Regions from separate parts of the Serratia sp. Res13-Sevr-LER1-36-b genome, predicted to be linked through region 1. Evidence: predicted binding sites of a transcription regulator. Region 1 holds the regulator's gene; each other region holds the start of a gene.
What was found. The regulator Fur, encoded in region 1, represses iron uptake genes when iron is present. The targets are predictions, from matches to a motif close to ATAATAATGAGAACNACTATCAA.
Positions count from the first base shown of each region.

Region 2: sufA (Fe-S cluster assembly scaffold SufA) is a predicted target of Fur. The motif match lies at 4,403-4,425, and genes of this name have one in related genera.
Region 3: feoA (ferrous iron transporter A) is a predicted target of Fur. The motif match lies at 2,171-2,193, and genes of this name have one in related genera.
Region 4: efeU (iron uptake transporter permease EfeU) is a predicted target of Fur. The motif match lies at 5,151-5,173, and genes of this name have one in related genera.

Region 1 covers NZ_JADACK010000037.1:192,239-199,625, reverse strand. The annotation lists gene IMQ33_RS22020 (OprD family outer membrane porin) at 1-1,020, shown strand, start outside; gene chiQ (ChiQ/YbfN family lipoprotein) at 1,071-1,397, shown strand; gene IMQ33_RS22010 (beta-N-acetylhexosaminidase) at 1,416-4,079, shown strand; gene fur (ferric iron uptake transcriptional regulator) at 4,262-4,708, opposite strand; gene fldA (flavodoxin FldA) at 5,034-5,573, opposite strand; gene ybfE (LexA regulated protein) at 5,777-6,064, opposite strand; gene ybfF (esterase) at 6,312-7,094, opposite strand; gene seqA (replication initiation negative regulator SeqA) at 7,336-7,387, shown strand, end outside.
Region 2 covers NZ_JADACK010000005.1:706,939-714,325, reverse strand. The annotation lists gene sufS (cysteine desulfurase SufS) at 1-419, opposite strand, end outside; gene sufD (Fe-S cluster assembly protein SufD) at 416-1,702, opposite strand; gene sufC (Fe-S cluster assembly ATPase SufC) at 1,677-2,423, opposite strand; gene sufB (Fe-S cluster assembly protein SufB) at 2,467-3,966, opposite strand; gene sufA (Fe-S cluster assembly scaffold SufA) at 3,981-4,352, opposite strand; gene IMQ33_RS04325 (hypothetical protein) at 4,827-5,231, shown strand; gene menI (1,4-dihydroxy-2-naphthoyl-CoA hydrolase) at 5,403-5,819, opposite strand; gene IMQ33_RS04315 (FAD-binding and (Fe-S)-binding domain-containing protein) at 5,816-7,387, opposite strand, start outside.
Region 3 covers NZ_JADACK010000034.1:40,721-48,107, reverse strand. The annotation lists gene feoB (Fe(2+) transporter permease subunit FeoB) at 1-1,740, opposite strand, end outside; gene feoA (ferrous iron transporter A) at 1,816-2,040, opposite strand; gene IMQ33_RS20670 (molecular chaperone HscC) at 2,821-4,512, shown strand; gene IMQ33_RS20665 (DUF805 domain-containing protein) at 4,564-7,287, opposite strand; gene IMQ33_RS20660 (DUF1266 domain-containing protein) at 7,284-7,387, opposite strand, start outside.
Region 4 covers NZ_JADACK010000018.1:62,444-69,830, reverse strand. The annotation lists gene putA (trifunctional transcriptional regulator/proline dehydrogenase/L-glutamate gamma-semialdehyde dehydrogenase) at 1-2,988, opposite strand, end outside; gene putP (sodium/proline symporter PutP) at 3,544-5,022, shown strand; gene efeU (iron uptake transporter permease EfeU) at 5,262-6,107, shown strand; gene efeO (iron uptake system protein EfeO) at 6,126-7,259, shown strand; gene efeB (iron uptake transporter deferrochelatase/peroxidase subunit) at 7,271-7,387, shown strand, end outside.

The DNA.
Region 1 (7,387 bases):
TCCGGCGATAAAAGCGGTATCAGCCTGTATAAAGCGGCCGGTAAGTTCAAGTACGGCCCGGTCTGGGCGCGTGCCGGTTATATCCAGCCAAGCGGGCAAACGTTGCTGGCCCCGCACTGGAGCTTTATGCCGGGTACCTACCAGGGTGCTGAAGCCGGTGCCAACTTTGACTATGGTGATTCAGGTGCGCTGAGTTTCTCCTACATGTGGACCAACAAGTACAAAGCGCCTTGGCACATCGAGATGGACGACTTCCGTCAGAACGATCGCAAAACCGACGTTTCCTACCTGCACTCGTTGGGTGCCAAATACGATTTCAAAAACGACCTGGTGCTGGAAGCCGCGTTTGGCCAGGCGCAAGGCTACGTGAATCAGTATTTCACCAAGGCGTCTTACAAGTTTGATCTGGCCGGCAACCCAATGACCACCAGCTACCAGTTCTACGGCGCAGAAGACCGCATCGGTGATAATCGCGATCCGAACAGCATCTATGATGGCCTGGCGTGGTTGCAGGCGCTGACCTTCGGTTATACCACCGGTCAGTTCAACTGGCGTCTGGAAGGTACTATGGTCAAGGCGGAAGGTAACCAAGGCTTCTTCCTGCAGCGTATGACCCCAACCTACGCCTCCTCAAATGGCCGCCTCGATATCTGGTGGGATAACCGTTCCGACTTTAACGCCAACGGCGAAAAAGCCGTGTTCGGTGGCGTGATGTATGACCTGAGCAACTGGAACCTGCCAGGCATGGCCGTCGGTGCTTCCTACGTTTATGCCTGGGACGCCAAGCCAAGCACCAACCCGATTTACGATCAGAGCCAGCGCCTGAGAGAGAGCGCTTACAGCCTGGATGCAATGTACACCATGCAGGACGGGCGCGCCAAAGGCACTCTGTTCAAACTGCACTTCACGCAGTATGACAACCATTCCGATATTCCAAGCTGGGGTGGCGGTTACGGCAACATCTTCCAGGACGAGAAAGACGTCAAATTCATCGTTATCGCACCGTTCACCATCTTCTAATGCGCTCCCCGGTGGCCAGGCTGCCGGGGAAAGGTCACAGGACTTTAACCATGAAAAAACTGATGCTGATTATCGCTGCGGTTGCCGGGCTTAGCGCCTGTTCGCAATCGGCCGCGCCACCGGAAGATGTCAAGCTGCGCCAGGCCTACAGCGCCTGTATCAATACCGCGGAAGGTTCCCCAGAGAAGTTACAGGCCTGCCAGGCGGTGCTGAACGTGTTGAAGCAAGAGAAAAAGCACCAACAGTTTGCTGAGCAGGAAACCGTGCGAGTGCTGGATTATCAAAGCTGCATCCAGGCCGCCCATACCGGCAATGGCCAGGCGTATGACGCCAAATGCGGCAAGCTGTGGAAAGAAATTCGCGCAAACAACAACTGATTACGCAAGAGGTTGCAGATGAACAAGTTTAAGATGAGTGCTCTCGCCGCCCTGACGGCTACCGTTGGGCTATTGGGCAGCGTAGGTTCTGCCATGGCCAACCAGCAGGTGGTTGATCAACTCAGCCAGTTGCAGGTCAATTTGAAAATGTTGGACAACCGTGCTGCCGAGAACGGCGTGGACTGTGCCAAGTTGGGGGCCGACTGGGCGTCCTGCCACAAAGTGTTGATCACCTTGACCAACGGCAATCAGGAAATCAAAGATAAAGACTGGGCGATCTATTTCCACAGCCCGCGCCAGACGCTGAAGGTTGATAACGACCAGTTCAAAATCACCCACATTACCGGCGATCTGTATAAGCTGGAACCGACAGACAAATTCACCAGCTTCCCGGCCAATCAGGCGGTGGAAATCCCGATTATCGCTGAATACTGGCAGCTGTTCCGCACCGACTTCCTGCCGCGCTGGTATGCCACTTCCGGCGATGCTCAGCCTAAGATCCTGTCAAATACCGATACCGAAGATGTTCACCAGTTTGTTGCCCCGTTCACCGGTGACCAGTGGAAGCGTACCAAGGATGACAACAACATTCTGATGGTGCCGGAAAGCCGCTTCACCAAGAACCAGGATCTGAAAGTGTTGCCGATGGCATCGCTGCGTGGGCAAATCATCCCAACCCCGATGGAAGTTAAAGTCCATTCGAAGGATATTGACCTGAGCAAAGGCGTGGCGTTGGAACTGAGCGCCTTGACCAAACCAGCGGCAGATGCGGCAGCCGAGCGTTTTGCCCTGCTGGGCATTGAGAGCCAGGTGAGCGGTTATCCGATCAAGACGGATATTAAGCCAGCGGCATTCAAAGGCGATCAGGCCGTTCCAGGTGCCTACCAACTGAAGATCGGCGAGAAAGGTGCCGAGATCGTCGGTTTCGATCAGACTGGGGTGTTCTATGGTCTGCAATCCATCCTGTCGCTAATCCCTTCGGATGGCAGCAAGAAGATCGCGACGCTGGATGCCAAAGATGCACCGCGCTTCCAATACCGCGGCATCTTCCTGGACGTGGCGCGTAACTTCCACCAAAAAGACGCCGTATTGCGCCTGCTGGATCAGATGGCAGCCTACAAGCTGAACAAATTCCACTTCCACCTGACGGATGACGAAGGTTGGCGCATTGAGATCCCTGGCCTGCCAGAGTTGACTGAAGTGGGCGGCCAGCGTTGTCATGACCTGAGCGAGACCACCTGCCTGATGCCACAATATGGCTCTGGCCCGGCACCGCACGGTGGCTTCTTCTCCCGTCAGGACTATATCGACATCGTTAAATATGCTCAGGCACGCCAGATTGAAGTGATCCCTGAGATCGACATGCCGGCGCACGCCCGTGCGGCGATTACCTCCATGGAAGCTCGCTACAAGAAGCTGCTTGCCGAAGGGAAAGGGAAAGAGGCCAACGAGTTCCGCCTGGTGGATCCGACTGATACCTCCAATACCACCTCGGTGCAGTACTTCAACCGCCAGAGCTACCTGAACCCATGCCTGGATTCCTCCAAGAACTTCGTGGACAAAGTGATTGGTGAAGTGGCCCAGATGCACAAAGAGGCCGGTCAGCCGCTGAAAACCTGGCACTTTGGTGGGGACGAAGCGAAGAACATCCGTCTGGGCGCTGGCTATACCGACGTGAAAAACCCGGAAGCGGGCAAGGGTATCCTCGATCTGAGCAAAGAAGACAAGCCGTGGGCCAAGTCGCAGGTTTGTCAGGCCATCATCAAAGATGGCAAAGTGGAAGATATGGAACACTTGCCAAGCTACTTCGGTCTGGAAGTCAGCCAGTTGGTGAAAGCGCACGGCATTGACAGAATGCAGGCGTGGCAGGACGGCCTGAAAGATGCCAAAGACTCGAAGGCCTTCGCGACCAAGCATGTGGCGGTGAACTTCTGGGATACCCTGTACTGGGGTGGCTTCGACTCGGCTAACGACTGGGCGAACAAGGGTTATGACGTGGTGATCTCTAACCCGGACTACGTCTACATGGACTTCCCGTATGAAGTCAGCCCGGACGAACACGGTTATTACTGGGGCACCCGTTTCAGCGACGAGCAGAAGATCTTCAGCTTTGCGCCGAACAACCTGCCGCAGAACGCCGAAACCTCGGTTGACCGTGACGGTAACCACTTCGCCGCCAAGAGCGACAAACCGTGGCCGGGCGCATATGGTCTTTCCGCCCAACTGTGGAGCGAAGTGGTGCGTACCGACCAGCAGATGGAATACATGATTTACCCACGTGCCGTGTCGCTTGCAGAACGTGCATGGCACCGTGCCAGCTGGGAGCAGGATTACAAAGCTGGCCGTGAGTATAAAGGTGGCGAAACCCATCAGGTCGATACCAAAACGCTGGATCAGGACTGGCTGCGCTTTGCCAACCTGATCGGGCAGCGTGAACTGGCCAAGATGGATAAAGCGGGCGTGAGCTATCGCCTGCCGGTCCCAGGTGCTCGTATCATCGGGGGCAAGTTGGAGGCGAATATTGCTCTGCCGGGCCTGGGAATTGAATATTCCACCGACGGCGGCAAACAGTGGCAGCGTTATGACGATAAAGCGCGCCCAGCGGTGGCGGGTGACGTGCAAATCCGAGCAATCAGCCCGGATGGCAAACGCTTCAGCCGTGCCGAACCAGTGAAAGCGTAAGTGAGAACTCCGCCCACCTACGTGTCGGTAGAGGGGCGGAGATAGTGCAAGGTGAGAGCAAACTGCAATTGTGATAATTGAGTGGATATTTTTCCCCGGGCCTGTCCGGGGATTTTTTTGCCTGTCATCCGGGCATAAAAAAACCGCCATTTAGGCGGTTTTCACGTTCTGGCGAGCCAGAATCAGTTCTTGTTGTGCAGCGTTTCGTTCTCGCGGCAGTCACCGGTTTCACAGTGGCCGTACAGGTACAGGCTGTGGTTGGTGAGCTTGATACCGTGTTGCTTGGCGATATCGCGCTGACGCACTTCGATGGATTCGTCGCTGAACTCGATCACTTTGCCGCAGTCCAGGCAAATCAGGTGATCGTGATGGTGTTGCTGAGTCAGTTCGAAAACCGACTTGCCACCTTCAAAATTGTGGCGGGTCACAATACCTGCGTCGTCAAACTGGTTCAGCACGCGGTATACCGTGGCCAGGCCAATTTCTTCGCCCATATCTATCAGTTTTTTGTACAGATCTTCCGCACTGACGTGATGGCATGCCGGATCCTGTAATACTTCCAGGATTTTGAGTCGCGGAAGAGTGACTTTTAAGCCAGCCTTCTTCAATGCGGAGTTGTTATCAGTCATGCGGATTCAGTCCTGTTACTATGCTAATCAAGTTGAGGCGTTCTCGCCTATGGCATCGGTTGGCACAAAGCGTTAATTGCGTCTCATTATAGAACCGGTTGCTGCAAATAGAAACCGCCGGTTGTTAACAAACATATCTTTGCACGTTTACAGGGTAATCATGCAAAGCTTTGATGGATGGGATAAACCGATATCTCAGTCTACCGTGGCGAGGTAGGAAGTTACAAACTTGTAGCTTCTATTGCTCTAATCCGTGATGCCGATAACAGAAGGGCGCGCTATACGGCGCCCCCACCATGTGTTACGTATCCGCCGGGGCAGAGGCTTAGCCGACGATCTCGGCCAGGCTCAGCTCTTCAGTGATTTGCTTGACCCAGGCGTCTACACGTTCGTTGGTCAGCTCCGGTTGACGATCTTCGTCAATGGCCAGCCCGACAAAGTGATCATCGTCTGCCAGACCCTTGGAGGCTTCAAAATGGTAGCCTTTGGTTGGCCAGTGGCCGACGATGGCCGCACCGCGTGGTTCAATGATGTCGCGGATGGTGCCCATCGCATCGCAGAAATATTCCGCGTAGTCTTCCTGATCGCCACAGCCAAACAGCGCCACCAGCTTGCCGTTAAAGTCGATGTCTTCCAGCGTCGGGAAGAAATCATCCCAGTCGCACTGGGCTTCGCCGTAGTACCAGGTTGGGATACCGAGCAGCAGGATATCAAACGCTGCCAGATCTTCTTTGCTGCTTTTGGCGATGTCGTGGATTTCTGCCACGTCGTTGCCGAATTTTTGCTGAAGCGTCTTTTGGATCATCTTGGCAATGTTTTCGGTATTGCCAGTGTCGCTGCCAAAGAAAATGCCTACATGAGCCATAGTAAAGATAACCTTTTAATTCAAATGAATGTGTTGCGTAAACGCGGCCTGAGGCGCTGCCAAGGGCAGGCTTGCTCAGCCGTAAATGCGTATCATGCCAGAAATTTGCCCTGAGGTTTTATCGCGTTTATGCGATGCCTCTGCGGAGGTGGAACCGATCTGGCGTCATCCTTAACGCCGTGCCGCGCGTGCGGCGGCAGAGATCAGTGTTCTGGCTGTTCTTCTGCCAGTTGGGCCAACAGCATTTGTTCGATCAATTCGCTGCGGCTGATATTGCGCTGGTCGGCCAGTTTGTTGAGAGCATCTACCGCGTCTGCGTTGATTTTCAGCTCCACACGCCGTAATCCACGCACTTTGTCCCGTCGTAGCTGATTGCGCTTATTAATTCTAAGCTGTTCATCACGGGAAAGCGGGTTGGTTTTCGGGCGCCCTGGACGGCGTTCATCTGCGAACAGATCCAGCGTCGTGCGATCCGTTTGTTCTTTTGCCATTGTTGCGCTACTGCAAGGGAGTTTGCATCAAAAAGCGGTTTACGCTTCCAGACGGTTCGATTTACACAATTCGGGCCAATAAACCCTAACCCAAATTCACCCCCAGCCAAGTGCAGCTTCACACCTGGACAGGGCGGCAAAATTATAGCGCGCCATATTACCCCAGCAGATGGAGCGCCGACAATGCCTAACTTAGCGACAAACGCGCTAAGCTATTCTCTCTAGCGCGTTTTTTCGCCATTTAAGCTCAGGGCTGGTCAATAAAGCGGTGGATTGCCCGTAATACGGCGTCCGGTTTCTCCGCATGGACCCAGTGACCGGAGCCTGCAACCACATAGGCGCGTGCCTGCGGGAACTGACGGGCGATGTCATCGCGGTAGCTATCCTGCACGTAAGGCGAGAGGCCACCACGGATAAACAGCGTCGGGTGCGGCCAGGGTGGAACCTCTTGCCAGCCGATAATGTTCTCATATTGCTCGATCAACACCGGCAGGTTGAACCGCCAACTACCAGCATGAAAAGATTTCAACAGAAACTGGATCACGCCTTCTTCATCCAGCGTGGCTCGCATGAGCTGCGCAGCCTGCTGACGCTGGGTGATACCCGCATCGGTGACGGCTTGCAGTGCGGTAAAGATCTGGTCATGGCGGCGAGTGTCGTAATCCACCGGGGCGATATCGATCGCCACCAGCCGTTCAATTCGCTCCGGGGCTAGCGCGGTCAACGCCATCGCTGCTTTGCCGCCCATTGAGTGGCCGATTACGATGGCTCGCTCGATTTGCAAGTCGTCTAACAGCGTCAACAGATCCTGCGCCATCGCCGGGTAGGTCATCTCCGCCGCGCGCGGTGACAGCCCGTGATTGCGCAGATCGACCTTGATCACCGTATGCTGCTGGTTCAGATCGCGTGCCAGAACGCCCAGGTTATCCAGATTGCCAAACAGGCCGTGGATCAGCACGATCGGTAGGCTCGCTGGCGTGGCAGCCTCTGCGGCCAATAATTGATAATGTAATTTCATGGTGAAGTTCATGATCTTGAGATAATGAGTTAGGTTAACATGGCTAGAGAGATTATTGGTTGGTCCGCAGAATTTTGCCGATATTTCATGGTATGGTGAGGGCTTGGCGGCCAAGGCGGTTGGCTAAAGTCTGCTTTTGCCGTTTGGGAGAACATTGTAGTGTTCGCACCCGCGCTTTTAACCTTATAATCCCATGGCTTGAATGCACCAATTGGCTTCAGGTTCATAAGTAGAAAAAACGTACTGGATAAAGATGAAAACTATTGAAGTCGACGAAGAACTTTACCGTTATATTGCCAGCCACA
Region 2 (7,387 bases), on a different contig from region 1:
GTGATGCCACGCTCTTGCGCCAACATTTGCCATGGCACAATGTTGGCGTGGTGCTCCATCTCGGTGATGATGATGCTATCGCCCGCCGTCAGCAAATGGCGGCCAAAACTGTTCGCCACCAGATTAATGCCTTCGGTAGTACCTTTGACGAACACGATTTCTTCTGCAGAATCCGCGTTGATAAAGCGCGCCACTTGCTCACGCACGCCCTCCATCTGCTGGGTAGCTTCGGCGCTCAACGTATGAATGCCGCGGTGAACCGCGGCATAACCGTGACGGTAGAAATCCAGTTCGCGGTCAATCACGCTCTGCGGTTTCTGCGCGCTCGCAGCACTGTCCAGATAAGCCAACGGTTGCCCATTGACCTCCCGAGCCAGCAAAGGAAAATCACTACGTACCTGTTCCAGGGGATAACTCATGCCGCCTCCTGGGGTAAACGATCGGCGATACGAGTCAGCACCAACTCCCGTATGACCGGGTCGGCAATGCCCTCCGTCAGTTCAGCGGCAAAGGCAAAGATGATCATCTGCTGCGCCGCGTGCTTATCAATACCACGCGATTGCAGATAGAACAGCTGCTCTTCATCGATCCGGCCCACGGTGGCACCGTGGCTACATTTGACATCATCGGCGTAGATTTCCAACTGCGGTTTGGTATCTACCTCCGCCACCTTGCCCAACAACAGGTTGTGGTTGTTCATTTGCCCGTCGGTTTTGATCGCATGTTGCGCGACCTTGATCATGCCGTTGAACACCGCTTTGGCTCGATCGCTGACCACCGTTTTGTGCAGTTGGCGGCTTTCGCAGTAGCCTTTGTTGTGTTCCAGATAGGTACGGGTATCGCATACCTCTTTACCTACCGGCAGCACCAGGCTATTGATGACCAGATTGCTCCCCTCACCGTTTAACTGCGCACTGGTGTGGTGGCGTGTCAGCCCCGCCCCGAGCAGGAAGCTGTCGCTTTTAACCCGCGCATCGCGGCCAACCAGCAGGTCGTTATGGGCAAAGTGATAACTGGCCTGGCTCTCAAACGCCAGTTTGCAATGATGCAGCTCGGCATTATCACCCACCGTCACGGTCAAGCGCGCACCGGTGAAGTGAGCCGCAGCAGTGACGCTGGTGTAGTGTTCGATGACTGAAGCTCTTGCGCCACTAGCAATCTCCAGATGATGCCGGTGATGCAACGTATTCACTTCTCCGGGCTGCTCGCGACCGGTGCTGATATGCAACAGATAAAGGGGTTTAACCGGATCTTTGCCAGCCGCCAGGCTAATCACGCTGATTTCCTGTGCCAGGCTTTCTGTCAAATGCAGGAAAATTTCAGGCTGGATCGGATCCGGCAGCGTGAGTGGCGCATCATAGGCCACCCTGGTAAACCGGTAGTCGCCAAGATCCTCATCGCTCAGTTGAGGACATAAGCGCCCATCGACAAACACCAGGCGATACGCATCGATTTTCAACGCCAACTTGTCACGCTGCTCCGCACTGAGCTCGTTGTCTACAGGCTCTAGAAACTGCTGCTCCAGCAAGCCTTCCAACGGAGTATATTTCCAGTTTTCCTGCTTGCGAGTCGGCCAGCCTTGGCGCAAAGCCTGCTGCCAATGGGCTAACGCATGCGCAGAACGCTCGCCGCCGCGCGCTTCGAACAGGCTGTACATTTGCTGTAGTGCCCGTGAATTACTGTTGGTCGGAAAGCCAGCCATAACCCTGCTCCTCCAGCTGTTTCACCAACGAGAAATCACCGGACTTCACTATGCGCCCCTGGGAAAGCACGTGAACGTAATCCGGTTTGATGTAATCGAGAATACGCTGATAGTGGGTGACAATAATAAAGGCGCGCTTGCCGTCACGCAGCGAATTGACGCCGTTGGCGACGATCTTCAGGGCATCAATATCCAGCCCGGAGTCCGTTTCATCCAGAATGCACAGCTCCGGCTCCAGCGCGGCCATTTGCAGGATGTCGTTGCGCTTCTTCTCACCGCCGGAAAAACCGACGTTGACCGAACGGGTCAACAGATCCGCTGGCATATTCAGCAACTCGATCTTCTGTTCGATAAAGTCGGCAAAGTCGAAGCGATCCAGCGCCTCTTGGCCACGGTAATTACGTACCGCATTCACCGAGGTCTGCAGGAAGAAATGGTTGCTGACGCCGGGGATCTCTACCGGATACTGGAATGCCAGGAATACGCCCTCACCGGCCCGATCCTCAGGAGCCAGCTCCAGTAGATCTTTACCTTTAAACGTCACTTCCCCAGCGGTGACCTCATACTCTTCCCGGCCAGCCAACGTGGCGGAAAGCGTGCTTTTGCCAGAGCCATTCGGCCCCATAATGGCGTGCACTTCACCCGGTTTGATGTCCAGGCTCAGCCCCTTGAGGATTTCATTACCTTCGGCGCTGACGTGCAAATTCTTGATACTTAACATGCTGTGTCCTCAGATCGCGCTGCTGCGCTATAAATGCGGGTGCTTAACCGACGCTGTGTTCCAGGCTGATAGCCAGTAACTTCTGTGCCTCCACGGCAAACTCCAGCGGCAGCTCGGAGAACACGTCCTTACAGAAACCATTGACGATCATCGAGATAGCGTTATCTTCGCTGATGCCCCGTTGCAGGCAGTAGAACAGTTGATCGTCACCAATCTTCGAGGTGGTAGCCTCATGCTCAAGCTGGGCGCTGTTATTACGCGTTTCCACATAGGGGAAGGTATGCGCCCCGCTGTTGGGCCCGATCAGCATCGAATCGCACTGGGTAAAGTTACGGGCGTTTTCCGCCCCAGGCAGGATTTTCACCAGCCCACGATAAGTATTTTGGCTGTGCCCGGCGGAGATCCCTTTGGCAATAATGGTCGACCTGGTGTTTTTACCAATGTGGATCATCTTGGTGCCAGTATCCGCCTGTTGGTAGCCGCTGGTCAGCGCCACCGAGAAAAACTCACCGATCGAGTTGTCGCCCTGCAAGATCACGCTTGGGTATTTCCAGGTGATGGCCGAGCCGGTTTCCGACTGTGTCCACGACATTTTGGACCCTGAGCCTTCACACAGCGCACGCTTGGTGACGAAGTTAAGAATGCCGCCCTTGCTTTCGCCGCCGCCGGAGAACCAGTTTTGCACCGTGGAATACTTCACTTCGGCGTCTTTATGCAGGATCACTTCTACCACCGCCGCGTGCAGTTGATAGCTGTCACGTACCGGCGCTGAGCAGCCTTCGATATAGCTGACGTAGCTGCCTTCATCGGCAATCAGAATGGTACGTTCAAACTGGCCGGTTTTCGCAGCGTTAATACGGAAATAGGTGGAAAGCTCCATTGGGCAGCGTACGCCCTTCGGCACGTAGACTAAGGTGCCGTCGGAAGCCACCGCAGCGTTTAGTGCGGCAAAGAAGTTGTCGTTATGTGGCACCACTCGGCCCAGATACTTACGTACCAAGTCTGGATGGTCGTGAATGGCCTCACCGAACGAGCAGAAGATCACCCCACTCTCCGCCAGCTTTTCACGGTAGGTGGTCGCGACGGAAACCGAGTCGAAAATGGCGTCTACCGCCACTTCGCTACCTTCACGTACAGGTACACCCAACTGATTAAACGCCAGTTCAACCTCGCTGGTCAGGTAGCCGTTTTCCGTACTGGCACCAGGCTGCTGCTCCGCCCCAGGCTGAGAACCGCAGGCATCATCACAGCTGCCGCAGGACGGCGCTGAATAGTAGCTGTAATCCTGATAGTTAAGCTTGTCATAGTGGGCTTTCAGCCAGTGTGGCTCTTCCATTTGCAGCCAGGCACGGTAAGCCTCCAGGCGGAATTCCAGCATCCACTCGGGTTCGTTACGCTTGGCCGAGATAGCGCGCACCACCTCTTCGTTGATACCTTTGGCCAACTCATCGGTGGCCAGTTGGGTAAAGAATCCTTCCTTGTAGCGACCTTCGCTGACCCAAGCCGGTACATCTTTCGCTGTTTCTACGTTGCTTCGTGTCATGTTGATTGCATCGCTTAAACGCCAAAGCTCTCACCGCACCCGCAGGCGTTCTGAGCTTTAGGGTTATTAAATTTGAACATCTGATTCAGCCCTTCCCGAACAAAATCTACCGTGGTGCCATCGAGAAACGGCATCGCTTTGAGCGGCACGAACAGCTTGGCCCCGTCACGTTCGAACAACAGATCGTCGCTGGCCGGTTCGCGGGTCAAATCCAGTACATAGGCAAAGCCTGCGCAACCGGATTGTTTGACGCCGAGTTGCAGCCCTTTCACCTGAGCATCCTGCTGCATGAGTCTGATTATCTGCTTCACCGCGCTGTCGCTCAGCGAAATGCCTTGCCAGACGTTATCTGCCAAAGAAAAAGTACCAACATCTTCCGTATGCATATGGCCTACCTCACATTCGTGTTTACTACAGCCGATCTGGCTTACCGCCCATGTTAGTGATAATGATTATCACTTCAACCGTTTGTTTTGCGGGGGTATTTGCCAAACGCCCGGATTTACGCTCGGCAACACGATAAATCGATGGCGCATCCAGGCAGAATAGACACGGGGATAATTTTTATCCCTCTGAATTCATAGCAATTCATCATATCTCGTACGGCTTATCCCGCAGCCTCGACAAGGTTATAACACCGGATAAGTCGTCTGTTTTAAACATTCATAGAAAATACCTATTTCTGCATTTTGTCTGTCTGAAAAATGCCTTTCCCTGCTTTAAGTCTAGTCGCTCGCGTATTTTTAGCCCGTGGCGGTCAAAAGACCCACAACAGAAAAAAAACTGCGGGGAGCATTGATCATCGCCACAGCTGCAAATATGATAATGATTATCATTAAGCTTTAATTGGGCGTGGACCTATGGCTATCTCGATGAATGCGTGGCTGCTGAGCAAAATTGATGAATACAAGTTCAACATCCGTGATGCCACAGTGGATTTCTATATGGCGGAAGCGGCGTTACAGCGGCCGGAATGCAACATCAATCATCTGAAGCGTTACAACGGCGTCAGCCTTGGCATGGCGAATTTATGCCTGGAAAATGGCGATGACGAGAGTTACCTGCATGCGCTGAGCAAACTGCATAACCGGCTGATCGTCGAGATCAACAACCCACAGCGTTGTCAGCTGTTCCGCGTACAGTGCTATCATTTTGCCCGGCATACGCTAACGCTGATTTGCCAGAAATATTCGATGGAAGGCGGCTGGGACAAGGCTACCGCTTTTCAGAAGGATTTTGTGAAACGGGTCCCCTTCCAGTTATAAAGCTGGCCCCTCTCGCACAGGGCAAGAGGACCGATCGAGTGCAACTGAAATTCGGTGACGTACTTTGGATGAGGGGCATTCGCGTTTGCAGAGATAACCTCCTTACTTCCAAAAGAGCAGAGGCCAACAGCTCCCTCTCCCTGTGGGAGAGGGTTAGGGTGAGGGGGGCCTCTATTCCAATACCGCCGTGGTCAGCCGTGAGGTACAGCACAGGCGATCGCGATCGTCGAAGATCTCGATCTGCCAGACCTGATTGCGGCGGCCAGCGTGCAACGCACGACACACTCCGCGCACCTGCCCTTTAAATACCGCGCGCAGGTGGTTGGCGTTAATCTCCAACCCCACCACCTTTTGTTCCCCTTCGGTGCACAGATAACCCGCCATTGAGCCCATCGACTCAGCCAGCACCACCGAAGCCCCACCGTGTAACAGGCCAAACGGCTGGGTAGTACGGTGATCGACGGGCATCACCGCCTCTAAATAGTCATCTTCCAAACGGGTGAACTGAATGCCCACATGGGCAACCATGCATCCTTCGCCGCTTTGGTTGAGTTGTTCCAGCGTTGTTTCACGTTTCCACAGCTTCACGCAATCATCTCCAGAAGTGCCTGTAATGGATGCCGCACGCCATTGCCTTCAATGCGTTTTACCTGGCTGCGGCAAGAATAACCGGTCGCCAGACAGCGTTGCCTTGGCAAACGTTGTAGCGCCTGATGCCATGATAGCTCATAAATACCCAAGGAATTTTGCAGATTCTTGGCTTCGTGACCGTAAGTGCCCGCCATGCCACAGCAACCCACGCTGACGTTTTCCAACTTGGCGCCAAAACGGGCAAAGATGGCAGCCCACTGCTGGGTACTCGCCGGTAATGCGGTGGTTTCGGTACAGTGGCCAAACAGATACCAGGCTTCCCCGGTGGCAGGCTGTTCCGCACGTTCTGCCAGCAACTTTTGCAACCATTCATGGACCAGTTGCACCTGGAAACTCCCCCGTTCGGCCCCGAGAATTTCTTGATACTCGTCGCGATAACACAGCACCAGCGCCGGATCGACACCCACCATCGGCATCCCCAGTTTGGCTACCCGGTTAAGGAAGTCCGCGGTCTTGCGCGCCGTTTTGGCAAAGCGCGTCAGGAAGCCTTTGATATGCTGTGCCTTACCGTTCGGTGAGAAAGGCAACAGTACCGGCTTGTAGCCCAGCTTTTCCACCAGCCGTACAAAGTCTGCCACGACCTGGGCATCGTAATAGCTGGTAAACGGATCCTGCACCACCAGCACATGCTGTTCGCGCTGGCTTTCGCTCAATGCTTCCAACTGTTCAAGCGTCATGCTGAACGCGCTATGGCCCGACAGTTGTTGGCGTAACGTTGGGCTGGATAGCAGCGGTAAATCCACCATACCGATGCTGCTGCGGCTCAGTTCGCGCACCCATGGCTGCTTGAAGAAGAAGTTGAACACCTTCGGCGCCTTGGCCATCAACGGGGTATAGCTCTCGACACCAGCGACCACGTAGTCACGCATTGGCCGCAAATAACGGGTGTGATAAAGCTGCAGGAAGCGTGAACGGAAGCCCGGCACGTCGATCTTGATCGGGCACTGGGTCGAGCAGGCTTTACAAGCCAGGCAGCCAGACATCGCTTCTTTGACTTCATGGGAGAAGTCATATTCGCCCTTGCCTGCATGCCAGCTATTACGGGTTTTCTCAACCAGGGTGCGGAAGCTGAGGCGCTGCTGCGGCAACTGTTTTTCCAACGCAACGGGGTCGACGCCCTGCTCTGCCAATAACCGTAACCATTCGCGCACCAGGGCCGCACGGCCTTTCGGCGAGTGGATCCGATTAGCGGTGATCTTCATCGATGGGCACATCGGGCTGTGGACATCAAAGTTGAAACACAGTCCGTTGCCGTTACACTCCATCGCGCCACGGAACGAGGTGCGGACATCGATGGGAATGCGGCGATCGAAAGTACCTCGCTTTACCGCATCAACTTTCATCATCACGGCATCTACGCCCAGCGGCGGGCAGATTTTACCCGGATTGAGGCGATTGAGCGGGTCAAACGCAGCCTTGATGCGGCGCAGTTCTTCATAGAGCTCCTCGCCGAAGAACGCCGGGCTATACTCCGCCCGGAAGCCCTTCCCATGTTCCCCCCATAG
Region 3 (7,387 bases), on a different contig from region 1:
CATCGCCCCTGTCACCAGCCCGACGGTCGCTTGCCAGTTATCACTGTGTACGCCCATGGGTTGCAACAGCGGAGTCAGCACCTTGGAGACTGAGGCCAGCGCTGAATCATTGATGCTGTCTACCGGCTGGCCGCTGAACGAGAAGCTGTTCAAGCCGCCAATAAAGATGCTGGCAATGACGATCACTTTCCCGGCGCGAAGCACGAAGCCTTTCAGGCGTTGCCAGGTTTGCAGCAGCAGGCTTTTCAGATGTGGCACGTGATAAACCGGCAGCTCCATCACGAACGGCGATGCTTCGCCGCGCATAATGGTGTATTTCAGCACCAGGCCGGTGAGGATCGCCACCACGATGCCTAGCATATACAGTGAGAACACCACGCCCGCGCCATCCTGGCCGAAGAAAGCGGCGGCAAATACGGCAAAGATTGCCAAACGCGCGCCGCAGGACATAAAGGGGGCCATCATGATGGTGATCAGGCGTTCGCGTGGGGCATCCAAGGTGCGTGCGCCCATAATGGACGGCACGTTACAGCCAAAGCCGACGATCAGCGGTACAAAGGATTTACCCGGCAGCCCGAGCGCCTGCATCAGGCGGTCCATCACAAATGCCGCTCGTGCCATATAGCCGGAGTCTTCCAGGAATGACAGAAACAGATACATCATGCCGATCTGGGGAACCAGTGGCAGCACAGTATTGATACCGCCGCCCACGCCCTGCGCCAGGAAGACGGTCAGCCACTGCGGGAAATGCAGGGTATAACCGACCCACTGGATGCCCTGAATAAAGATGGCCGCCGAACCGAGATCGAAGATCGGTTGCAGTGCGCCGCCGATGTTGATCGCCAATACGAACATGATGTACATCACCAGCAGGAAGATGGGTACCCCCAGCCAGCGGTTGAGGATCACCCGATCCAGCACCTCCGTCAGGCGGTTTGGCAATGCCAGCTTAGAGTTACTGACCGCATCGCAGATAGTGGCGATCGACTGGTAGCGGGCATCGGCAATCACCAGCGCGGGATCTTCCTGCTGCTGCTGTTGCAGCGCTAACCTGGAAGGTGCCAGTAGCTCGGTGGCTTTCCCGGCCAACTGATGGCTATAAATATCGCCCTCCAGCATTTGCAGGGCCAGCCAGCGCCGTTGTTCGGTGGGCAGCTGTTGAGGCATGGCCTCGGTCAGCGTAGCGATTTCGTCTAGCAGCAGCGGCGGATAGGCCACCAGCGCTTTTAACTGGTTGAAGCGATGATTATCGATGGTCTGTTTCAGCAGGCCAATGCCGTCGGCCTTGGTAGAAACCATGGATACCACCGGGCAGCCAAGGCGCTCGGCCAGGGCGGCGACATCGATCTCAATATTCTGGCTCTTGGCAATATCTTGCATGTTCAAGGCCACGATGCACGGAATACCCAGCTCCAGCAATTGCAGCGTCAGGTAGAGGTTGCGTTCGAGGTTGGAGGCATCGACCACGTTGATCAGCATATCCGCATCGCCGCTCAGGATGTAGTGACAGGCGATCTGCTCATCCAGCGAGGTTTGTTCGGAGATGGTGGTGAGCGAGTAGGTGCCTGGTAAATCCACCAGCGTGACCTGTGACTGCGGCGTCGCAAACTGGCCCTCTTTACGCTCAACCGTCACCCCGGCCCAATTACCGACCCGCTGGCGTGCTCCAGTGAGCTGGTTGAACAGCGTCGTCTTGCCCGAGTTCGGGTTACCGATTAAGCCAATAGTGATTTTTTTCATAAACCAACGTGATATCAGTAAATTAAGTATCGGCCGCGTTTGCACCCGGCAACTGCCTGAGGCGGGGACAGCGCGTTACGCTTGGCTATCTAGCAGGATCAGGTCTAAGTCTTTTTTCCGCAGAACCAGGCTAACGCGGCGAGTCTTTATTTCTATAGGATCGCCAAACGGTGCCACGCGTACCACGTCAAACTGCGAGCCGGGCAGCATGCCAAGCGACAGTAATTTCTGGCGGTAGGCCGGGCTGATCTCGTTGGAGAAGCCGGTGATTTTATAGGTATGTTTAGGAAGCAGCTGCATATCGCCTTCTTAATGAGTTGGGAATTCCCACGGGAATGCCACCTTCAGAACATTTGCTGCCCAGACTACCTATGAAAAGGTGTATGGGGCCAGGAGCGCCGAGCCAAAAACAGAGCACTGAATACACAGAATCATAGTGATAACAATTATCGTATTCAATACGGAATGTATGGGCAATTGTAAATGCTGTCATATCTGCAATGGACGCCTTGCCAGCCCTAGTTTTAGCACTAAGCCAAACGCACTGCAAATGAGTGCAAAAGGTTAATTAAGTTGCAAATTTGTGCATTTTCTTGCGGTAATGAAACAGGTGTAGTTCTAATGGCATGGCTGAAAGCTTTGTGGCGCAAATCTGGCAACATCGCCTGCTGTAAATGAGAGGGGTAAGTATTTGTGTTTACGGCACAATCGACGGACTGAAACTGCGGTGTTAATAAGGGTGTTAACAACGGAGTATTTTTACCGGAGGGGGGGATGAAGGCGATGACGCGAAACAGGACGACAAAAAAATCGCCATTTTATTGCGGCAGGTCAAAATTGTCGGGGGGCGCTACTAGGTTGCACAAGAAAAGATGAAGGCGATGGGAACGAGCTACCGGCTAAATTTTTCAACTAAAGTAGAACATTACTTTCAAGCAAATAAATTCCATGGCGATGAGCTACCTAATACCATCGTGCTAATATCAAACGATATATAAAAAACCCCCATCATGGACTACGTTGCCACGCTTAATACGGCTGTACTAGCAGGCAAGTATTCTTCTTTATGAGGTCAGGACGATGTTACAGCAGCATGACGCTACCCCGGCAATCGGCATCGATTTAGGCACCACCAATAGCCTGATCGGTGTCTGGCAAGACGGGGAGTCGCGCTTAATCCCCAATGCGCTCAATGAATTTCTTACCCCCTCGGTCGTCAGCATTGATGAGGACGGGGCAATACTGGTTGGCCGCTCTGCGTTATCTCGCCTGACGACCCACCCGCAAAAGACGGCAGCGCTGTTTAAACGTTACATGGGCAGCAAGAAGAAATTCAAACTGGACCAACAGACGTTTGACGCCCCAGAGCTATCGGCAATCGTGTTGAAATCGCTGAAATCAGACGCAGAAAGTTTTCTTGGCCAGCCGATCCGCGACGTTGTGATTTCAGTACCCGCCTATTTTAGCGATGAGCAACGTAAGCAGACCCGCTTTGCCGCTGAACTGGCCGGTTTGAATGCGGTGCGGCTGATTAATGAACCGACTGCGGCTTCGATGGCTTATGGCCTGCACACCCAAGGGGTTGGCCGTACTTTAGTGTTTGACCTGGGCGGGGGCACTTTTGACGTCACGGTATTGGAATATGATCTGCCGCTGATTGAGGTGCACGCTTCGGCGGGTGATAACTATCTTGGCGGTGAAGACTTCACCCAGGCAATCATTAAAGCCTGCCTCAACGAATGGCAACTGAATGCCTCGCAGATCGCGCCCCAGGATATGGCCCGGCTGTATGACTGTGTCGAGCAGTGGAAATGCCAGCTCAATCAGCAACAGGGCCCGCATCAGTTGCGTTGGCAATGGCAGGATCGGCAATGGGAAATAGAGCTGGATGAACGTAAAGCAGGAGAGATCTGGCTGCCGCTGCTGAATCGCCTGCGCGCACCGATTGAGCAGGTGCTGCACGATGCTCGTTTGCAGCCACAGCAGATGGATCACCTGGTATTGGTCGGTGGAGCCACGAAGCTGAACACTATCCAAAAACTGGTGGTGAAGCTATTCGGTCAGTTGCCGCATCAGCACCTCGATCCCAGAACCATCGTAGCGCTGGGTGCCGCAGTACATGCCGCCTGCTGCCTGCGCGATCAGAATATCGACGAAGTGATCCTGACGGATGTCTGTCCCTATACGCTGGGCATAGCTACCTCGAATGCGGATCGACATGGGATTTTTTCACCGATTCTGGAACGTAATACCGTGGTCCCGACTTCACGGATGGAAAGCTTCACCACGACGCATGTGGAGCAAAAGGCGATCCGGATAGCGATCTATCAGGGTGAAAGCCCACATGTTGACAACAATATCCTGGTGGATGAGTTTACCGTGCCGGTAAAGCCTAACGGCCACATTCAATCACTGGACGTGCGTTTCAGCTACGATATCAATGGGTTGCTAGAGGTTGATGTCCATCTGCCAGACAGTGGTGATTCCTTCTCCAAAGTGATCGATCACAGCCCCATTGGCCTGAGCCCAGAACAGCGAAAGCAAAGTCAGCAGCGTTTGCAGGAGCTAAAAGTGCATCCGCGCGATACGCTGTCTAACCGTACCCTGCAGGCTCGGCTGGAAAAAGCCTGGGCGCAGTCACTGGGTGATGAACGTATGCAGATTGGTTTGTGGTTGCAGGAGTTTGAGGCGGTGTTGGTTAGCCAGCAGGAGCAAAAAATCCAGCCCATACGCCTGCGGCTGGAACGTTTTCTGGACGAGATGAGTTTCTGAGCGTCAACTGCCCCCATAAAACGTTGGGGGCAGTTCCTCACGCCACAATCCTCAGCATTTTTCTCCTGGCGGCGGGCCATATTGGTTCGCGTACTTCACGCCGGGTATCAGCAGATACAGCAGGATCAGATAGGGCATGCATATCAGCAACGCAGCTTCAAAGACCGGGTATTTACGGTTTAAATCATGACTGCGCCGCAGCAGTGCGCTGAACGTATTGAGCAGCAGTAACCCGATAATGACCCAGGCCGAAAGCACGTTGATGAGCAGTAGATAAACCGCAACCATCGCCAGCGGTACTAGCGTCAACTGAGCCAGCAGGCCCAGGCGGTTGATGCGGCGGTCAAATTGCCAGAACTGCCAGAAGCGGGTGTCTGGCCTTTGTTCCTTCGCATGCTGCTTTTCAATGATGCGCTGATCCGATAGCTGCACTAATAACCCGGCATTCAATCGCAGAATGGGGGAGAGGCTGCTATCTGCCAGGCAGGCCATCAACTGTTGACGTTCTTCTTGATCCAACTTGTCCCAATCGTAGTCATACAGGCGATAGCCAACCTGAGCTATTTTTGTCAGCAATGAGTCCCGGGCAAACAGCGTTGAGTTCCCCAAAGCTTTGGGCTTTTTACCGTTAAGCAATGCCTGCCGTAGTTCCGTTTCCCCCTGATTGCCGCAGTCTAACCGTTCAAGCGCCTCCCGGCTTTTGTCCTGTATTTTCTGGTCGCCATGGCGCAGCAAAAATGCGTGAAGCAAGGCTTGCTCGGCCACCGCAGCCTGTTCCATCTCATCAGACCAACTGGCAACACGATGAGAGAAATGATCGACATTGGCGCAGTTGCACAGCTCTGACTGGCTCTGCACGCGGAGCAAAAACTGGTTAATAGATACGGGTAATTCCAACCAGCAAAGGTAGTGCAGACGGTTATCCAACCGCAGTTGTTGCTCAAGCTGCCAAACCAGATCACCTTTTGCCGGATCGAGTTGCCGGATTAACCGATACAGTTCGTAGACAGGATGCTGCTCACTGAGCGTTAGGTGGTTTATCTGACGGACAGTATCGATATGCCCGGCCGCCCCGTTGAGTAATAACACCAGTAAACAGGTTTGCCGGTATTGATCCCAGGGAGCGGTAGCGTCGCTAAACGGTGGGATCTCAATCTGGTCCACTGCAGCTAAATAATTCAGCCAGTCATTGATGGTGCCAAGCTGTGCACTAAATGCTGGCTCCTGATACAAGCGGTTCAATCGTGCTGGTGACAGGTAACGCCATTGCCGCAACCAGAAGACGGCTTGATGCCAGCTAGCGGAGCCAGTATCGGTATATCTCTCTGGCAGTTGGTGGTCAATTGGGCCATCCAGCCACTGAATGAAGTCGGCAATGACGCTCGAATCATTCAACCATGCCAGCCGCTGTGCCGCCTGAGATTGCAGCCCTTGCAGGATCAGGGCCTGTAGGGGATCGACCGGTGTGGGCTGATCAATAATTTGCTGCAACAGGCCTTCATTGCCCAAGGTTAGCATGCAGGCGTGGCGATACAGTAATCGCAGAGGGTCGGAACCATCATCAAGCACGAGCTGGTCATACATCACACCGACACGACCGTTACCGGATTTCCAATGGATATAAGCCTGGGCAATCGGCACTGCTGCCCAGCTAAACTGAGCGGCTTCTCCCCAACGTACCAAGGTCTGTACCGTTTGGGTCGGGGTCAGGTAATCCTGCATCTCATCATCTGCCGCTATCCCTGCCGCCGCTGGGTAAACTGGCCGATCAAATGCCTGGATCAACAGCGGTAGATAAGCTGGATGTTGTTCACGGCACCAATCCAATAACCCTTGCTCGGCCTGCGCATGTTGCTCTAACCGATATAGCTGTAGCCAATAATCAAACGCCCGCTGATTATCCTGCAGCAAAGCACAATGCCGGGCAGCCAGGTACAACCAATCGCTATTCTCTGCGTCCAGCTCCAGCTGTGCCAAACAGTGATCCCGCAATGTTTCGCTGGGAACTTCCGCCAGGCTGTACCATTGCGCCAGCTGTTTCATCAACCGTGGGCAATCAGGCCAGTAAATCACTGATGGATTACTCAGCAGTAAACGCAGCATCCACTCTGGCTCATTCCAGTACAGATGATACGCATGGCGGAAGAAGGCAACGGTTTCTACTTGGGCAGGCAGGCTGATTGACGACAGTGTGGAAAGATCGAAGATATCGGCGCGGGCGATATAGTCTAAATAATCATCCATCCGGGCAGCGTCGTCCTGCTCCAGTTCATTCAGGCGATGCCGCCAGTTCAAACGGTCTGCTAATAGTCTGACGCAGTCGGTAGAGATGCATGGTGAGTGGTAAACACGATCGAGCAAGTACCAGCGTAGCCGGTCAATGAGTGCAATATCGTACTGATCCAACTGAGCGATATAGCGATGCCAGCTTTGTGGCTGATAACGTGTTTCGGGGGTATTCAACAGAGCATCAAATTGGGCCAGCATGCTCTCGAATAATGGTTCTGCAGCGGATGGCGGCGGCTCGGGGGCCTGCTCGAGTTGAGCTGTTCCCACATCATGAGGACCATCATCTTCAGTACTTTGTGCAGAACGCAGCATAAACGGGGTCTCGGCCAGTTTTCGCGCGTGCTCAAAAGCCTGACGTAATAGCTGAAAACCGCTCGGGTCATTTTCAGGATGATGGTCGGGGAGCTTACTGCGATAGGCGGCGCGAATGGCTTGTTGATCTTCCGTTGGCTCAATGCCTAATATTTGCCAGCAACGTTGATTCATGACCAATCAACCTCTTCCAGAGACGCCGGTTTCTCCATTTCATGGCAGTCAATGTGCCAGGCCAGATTTTTTAAGGGGCTATCTGCGTGGCAATAGAGGT
Region 4 (7,387 bases), on a different contig from region 1:
CTCTTTCTCATCATCTCCCAGGCTTTTTGCCGCCTGATAAACCTTGCGGCCTTTGGCTCGCATGGCTTGGATATGACGTTCAATGCCGGTTTTGGCTTCGGCGTCGATCACCGGGCCAATGTCCGTAGACAGGCGTTCTGGATTACCCATCCGGCATTCGGCCATCGCCCCGCGCAGCATTTTCAGGGTGTGTTCTGCCACGTCTTCTTGCACGCACAGGATGCGCAGGGCAGAGCAACGCTGTCCGGCACTGTCGAAGGCGGAGGCCACGACATCGGTCACCACCTGTTCGGTCAGAGCAGAAGAGTCGACGATCATCGCGTTTAAACCACCGGTTTCGGCAATCAACGGGGTTGGGCGGCCTTGAGGATCCAGACGGCCTGCGATATTGCGTTGCAGAATGCCCGCAACGTCAGTAGAGCCGGTGAACATCACGCCGCGTACGCGGGCATCATTGACCAAGAGGGAACCGACGGTTTCACCCTGGCCAGGCAACAGCTGCAGGACGCCCTGAGGAATACCAGCCTCCAGCAGAATACGCACCGCCTGGGCGGCGACCAACGGCGTCTGTTCTGCCGGTTTTGCCAGCACGCTGTTACCCGCGGCAAGGGCGGCGGCAACCTGGCCGGTGAAGATGGCCAGCGGGAAGTTCCACGGGCTGATACAGACTACCGGACCTAACGGGCGATGGCTGTCGTTGGCGAAGTCGTCACGCACTTGGCCAGCGTAGTAATGCAGAAAATCAACGGCTTCACGGACTTCTGAGATAGCGTTATTGAAGGTTTTACCCGCCTCGCGCACCAGGATCCCCAGCAGGCTTTGCAGCTGGCTTTCCATCAGCTCTGCCGCGCGTTCTAAAATGGCGGCACGTTCGGAAGGTGGGGTGGCAAACCAGATCGGCCCAGCCGCGGCAGCGGAGTCTAATGCCCGGCTGACTTCACCTTCGGTGGCCTCACGCACATAGCCGACAATATCACCCGGTTCGGCTGGGTTGATCACCGGTTGTTCAACGCCTTGATCCAACGGAGCATCGATCATTGGCTCGGCACGCCATTGTTGGCTTGCGCTGGTGAGCAGGGCGCTGGACAGCGAAGCCAGCCGCTGTTCGTTGGCGAGATCCAGACCGCTAGAGTTAACGCGTTTTTCACCATATAGCTCACGCGGCAATGGAATGCGCGGATGTGGTAAACCTATGCGGCCTTCGCTAGCCGCCATGGCCTCGACCGCGCTGACCGGATCGGCAACCAGCTCGTCGAGCGGCAGGGTGGCATCGGCGATACGGTTAACGAACGAGGTATTGGCACCATTCTCCAACAGACGGCGTACCAGATAGGCCAGCAGCGTTTCGTGCGTGCCGACTGGCGCATAAATACGGCAAGGGCGGTTCAGCTTGCCGTCGGCCACTTTGCCTACCACCTGTTCGTACAGCGGTTCGCCCATACCGTGCAGGCACTGGAATTCGTATTGGCCCGGATAGTAGTTATTGCCTGCCAGATGATAGATGGCGCTCAGCGTGTGGGCGTTGTGGGTAGCAAACTGCGGATAAATCAGGTTCGGTACCGCCAGCAGCTTGCGGGCGCAGGCCAGATAGGAAACGTCGGTATACACTTTGCGGGTATACACCGGGTAGCCTTCCAGGCCATCCATCTGGGCGCGCTTGATTTCGCTGTCCCAGTAAGCGCCTTTAACCAGGCGGATCATCAGGCGACGGCGGCTGCGGCTGGCCATGTCGATCACCGCATCAATGGCAAACGGACAGCGTTTCTGGTAAGCCTGAATAACAAAGCCGATGCCGTTCCAACCGGCCAACTGCGGCTCAAAGCACAGCTTTTCCAGCAGATCGAGGGAGATCTCCAGCCGATCGGCCTCTTCGGCGTCGATATTGATGCCGATATCGTATTGGCGTGCCTGCAACGTCAACGACAGCAAACGTGGATACAACTCTTCCATCACGCGATCGTACTGGGCGCGGCTGTAACGTGGGTGCAGCGCTGAAAGTTTGATCGAGATGCCGGGGCCTTCATAGATGCCACGGCCATTGGAGGCTTTGCCGATAGCGTGGATTGCTTGCTGATAGGAAACCAGATAGGCCTGCGCATCGGCTTCAGTCAGTGCGGCTTCACCCAGCATGTCGTAGGAGTAGCGGAAACCTTTGTCTTCCAGCTTACGGGCATTGGCCAGCGCTTCGGCGATGGTTTCACCAGTCACAAACTGTTCGCCCATCAGGCGCATTGCCATATCGACCCCTTTACGGATCAACGGCTCGCCGCGTTTACCGATGATGCGGTTCAGTGCGCTGGAGAGATTGGCTTCATTATGGGTAGACACCAGCTTGCCGGTAAACAGCAGGCCCCAGGTTGCGGCGTTGACGAACAGCGAAGGGCTGCGGCCAAGGTGGGAGTGCCAGTTGCCGTTGCTGATTTTGTCGCGGATTAACGCATCGCGCGTTGGCTTGTCTGGAATACGCAGCAGCGCTTCGGCCAGGCACATCAGAGCCACCCCTTCCTGAGAAGAGAGCGAGAACTCCTGCAGCAACCCTTGCACCATACCGGCACGGCCGTTGGCACTCTTCTGGTTACGCAGCTTTTCGGCAATGCCATAGGCCAGTTTATGGGTGGCCTGTGCCAGATCGGCGGGTAAGCGCGCCTGTTCAAGCAGCATTGGTACCGCTTCAGTTTCCGGGCGGCGGTAGGCGGCGGTGATAGCCGCACGAGTGACGGACTGCGGCAGGATCTGTTCGGCAAACTCGAGGAAGGGTTGATGGGACTCTTCAGGCACCTGCGGCGCGATATCATCCGCTTCTGTTTGACCGGCAACGGCAAGTGCTGGAATTTCTGGCAGATCGGAACCGCTCTCCAGACGTTCAAGATAATTGAAAATAGCCTGCTTGATTAACCAGTGTGGCGTGCGGTCAATTCGTTGTGCCGCGCTCTTGATGCGATCGCGGGTTGCTTCATCGAGCTTCACGCCCATTGTGGTAGTGCCCATGCCAATCCAGCTCCTGTATTTGGACCCCTCATAACCGGCTAGATTAGGGGCGATCCGTAGCGTAATTAGGTTGTTGATGCCGACAATATCCTGCATGTTGCAACTTTGTGCAACCTTGTTAAATGCACTCCATAACGAAGTGTGACTCCAATCGATTTTTTAACATCTTGAGTGCTACGGATTACGTGCACAGAAGTGGGATTGTGGTGTGAATCTAGGTTATTTCCCTGTATTAATCAGGGTTAAGTAAGAGGTGCAACTCATTTCGGCTATGGCGAGTGCAACCTTAACAGCGAATAAATGTGACCTGGCGTGAGTTTCGTGTGACTTTTTTGTTAAATCTCTTGTTGGTTGTTGACTGCCTCAACTAGGATAGCCAGCGTTCAGACCATGATGGGTATAAACGCTGTTTATCCGCCACCATCGCAATGCGCCCCGTTCCGGCGCGTGGCGGGTGAAATTACTGACATAAAAATACCCGATAACTTTCAAGAGGCTGCTAACATACGGTGGCTTGAAAGGGAGAAGGGAATAAGAAATGGAGAGTTTGAAATAATGAACACACCTATGCTGGTGACCTTCGTGGTCTACATTCTTGGGATGGTGGTGATCGGCCTGCTGGCCTATCGGGCGACCAACAACTTTGACGATTACATTCTGGGTGGCCGCAGTCTGGGCAGCGTGGTGACCGCGCTCTCTGCTGGGGCATCCGATATGAGCGGCTGGCTGCTCATGGGCCTGCCGGGCGCGATTTTCCTTTCCGGTATTTCGGAGAGCTGGATCGCCATCGGGCTGACCATTGGTGCCTACCTGAACTGGAAGCTGGTGGCAGGGCGGTTACGCGTCCATACCGAAGCCAACAACAACGCCTTGACGCTGCCGGACTACTTCACCAGCCGTTTTGAGGACAACAGTAAACTGCTGCGGGTGATTTCCGCCATCGTGATCCTGGTGTTCTTCACCATCTATTGTGCTTCCGGCATTGTGGCCGGTGCGCGTCTGTTTGAAAGCACCTTCGGTATGACCTACGCCACCGCGCTGTGGGCCGGGGCAGCCGCCACCATCCTATATACCTTTATCGGCGGGTTCCTGGCGGTCAGTTGGACCGATACCGTGCAGGCCAGCCTGATGATTTTTGCGCTGATCCTCACGCCGGTCATCGTCATCTTCGCCGTGGGCGGCATCGACAGTTCGATGCTGGTGATCGCGGCTAAAAACCCGGCCAATCTGGATATGATGAAAGGGCTGAATCTGGTGGCGATCCTGTCGTTGCTGGGCTGGGGCCTGGGCTACTTTGGTCAGCCGCATATTCTGGCGCGCTTTATGGCTGCGGATTCCCACCGCACCATCCGTAGCGCTCGCCGCATCAGTATGATCTGGATGATCCTCTGCCTGGCGGGGACCATTGCGGTTGGCTTCTTCGGCATCGCTTACTTTGCCAATAACCCGGATCAAGCGGGCAATGTGACGCAAAACGGCGAGCGGGTGTTTATCGAACTGGCCATGCTGCTGTTTAACCCATGGATTGCCGGGATCCTGCTGTCGGCTATTCTGGCGGCGGTAATGAGCACCCTGAGCTGTCAACTGCTGGTTTGTTCCAGTGCGATCACCGAAGACCTGTACAAAGCCTTCTTGCGCAAAGAGGCCAGCCAGCGTGAGCTGGTGTGGGTAGGGCGTGCGATGGTACTGGTAGTGGCGCTGGTGGCGATTGCCCTGGCGGCTAACCCGGAGAACCGCGTGCTGGGTCTGGTAAGCTATGCCTGGGCCGGCTTTGGTGCCGCATTTGGCCCGGTGGTGCTGATCTCGGTGATGTGGTCGCGCATGACCCGTAACGGCGCGCTGGCCGGTATGCTGGTGGGGGCGATCACTGTGATCGTCTGGAAGCAGTTCGCCTGGCTGGGTCTGTATGAAATCATTCCTGGTTTTGTGTTTGGTTGTATCGCCATCGTGGTGGTCAGCCTGATGGGGCGCCAGCCTTCGGCAACCATCACCAAACGTTTTGATATGGCAGAGGCCGAGTTCAAAACGGTCTAAATCCGTCTTAATCTCTCCCCGGTAATCGGGGAGAGATCCGCTTTCCCCATCACTCCTCTCACCAAGCTGTAACAACTAGCGACATTTGATTAATAAAAATCACACTTCCGCCTCTTGTTTTTCTTTTCAGTAGAATGATAATCACTATCGTTCTGGTTTACTTTTCTTTACATTGCCGCAGTCTGGTCGACCCAGCGCCCGCGGCTGACTACAAACGCCTTTTCAGGGGTTAATATTCTATGTTTGTTCCTTTCCTTATCATGTTCCGTGAGGGGTTGGAGGCTGCGCTGATCGTCAGTTTGATCGCCAGCTATCTGAAGCGGACTCAACGCGGTCAATGGCTTGGTGTGGTATGGATTGGAGTGATCGTCGCCGTTGCTCTGTGCCTGGCGTTAGGTATCTTCATCAATGAAACCACCGGCGAGTTTCCACAAAAACAGCAAGAGCTGTTCGAAGGGCTGGTAGCGGTAGTGGCGGTGTGCATCCTGACCTATATGGTGTTCTGGATGCGCAAGGTTTCCCGCTCGGTGAAGGTGCATCTTGAAGGGGCGATTGATAACGCTCTCAACTCGGGTAAAAGACAAGGATGGGCATTGGTGGCGATGGTGTTTTTTGCCGTTGCCCGTGAAGGACTGGAGTCGGTGTTCTTTCTGTTGGCCGCGTTTCAGCAGGATGTGGGCATTGCCGCGCCAATCGGTGCGATGCTCGGCCTGGCGTGCGCCATCGTAGTGGGCATGCTGATCTATTGGGGCGGTATCAAATTGCACCTGGCCAAGTTCTTCAAATGGACCAGCCTGTTTATTCTGTTCGTGGCTGCGGGCCTGGCTGCCGGGGCGATCCGTGCCTTCCACGAGGCCGGATTGTGGAACCACTTCCAGGATATCGCGTTCGACCTCAGCAACCAGCTATCCACGCATTCACTGCTGGGCACCCTGTTAGAGGGAATGTTCGGCTATCAGGAAGCGCCATCGGTTAGCGAAGTGGCGGTCTATTTCCTGTATCTGATCCCTGCTCTGATTTTCTTTTTCCTGCCGCAGCGTACGGAGTCCTCAACGATCCCGGCGCAACGCAAGACACATCACTAATTTACTAGGGAATTCCGTATGTCTACTCCGTTATTTCGCCGCAAGGCATTGCATGCCGCATTACTGGCCGTTCCTGCTTTCGCGCTGAGCCTCAACGCGCTGGCGGCGGATATCCCTCAAGTTAAGGTGACCGTAAACGACAAACAGTGTGAGCCGATGCAGTTGACCCTGCCCGCCGGTAAAACCCAGTTTGTGGTGCATAACACTAGCCAGAAGAACCTGGAGTGGGAAATCCTCAAAGGCGTGATGGTGGTGGAAGAGCGTGAAAATATTGCGCCAGGTTTCACCCAGAAAATGACGGCAAACCTCGAACCGGGCGAATACGACATGACCTGTGGGCTGTTGAGCAACCCGAAAGGCAAGCTTGTCGTCACGGCTGCGGGTGCGGTAGCTGATGGCAAACTGAATGTGATGGATTTGGTTGGCCCGATTGCCGAATATAAAGTCTATGTCACCAAGGAAGTTGAAGGGCTGGTCAAGCAGACCAAGCTGTTCACCGATGCGATCAAAGCCGGTGATGTGGCCCAGGCCCGCAAGCTTTATGCGCCAACCCGTCAGCACTACGAGCGTATTGAACCGATTGCCGAGCTGTTCTCCGATCTGGACGGCAGCATCGACGCCCGTGAAGACGACTATGAGAAAAAAGCCGAAGATCCGAAATTCACCGGCTTCCACCGTCTGGAGAAAGCGCTGTTTGCCGATAACACCACCAAGGGCATGAATGAGTATGCCGATGGTCTGTATAAAGACACGCTGGAGTTGCAAAAACGCATTGGTGAACTGACCTTCCCGCCAAGCAAAGTGGTGGGCGGTGCTGCTGGCCTGATTGAAGAAGTGGCGGCCAGCAAGATCAGCGGTGAAGAGGATCGCTACAGCCGTACCGACCTGTGGGATTTCCAGGCCAACGTCGATGGCGCCCAGAAGATTGTGAACCTGTTGCGTCCGCTGTTGGAAAAGGCCAACCAGCCACTGCTGGCGAAGATCGACGCCAACTTTAAAACCGTCGATACCATCCTGGCTAAATACAAGACCGCAGAGGGTTATGAGTCTTACGAGAAGCTGACCACCGCGGATCGTAATGCGATGAAAGGGCCGATCACTACGCTGGCAGAAGACCTGTCACAGCTGCGTGGCGTGCTGGGTCTGGATTAAGGCTGAGCATGATGAACAACAAGACCGGCCCGCAAAACGGGCCGTTTCCTCAAGATGAGCAGGCCGCTTCGCCTTCGCGCAGGCGGTTGTTGCAGGGTTTGGGCATGATGGGCGGTGCTCTGGCGTTG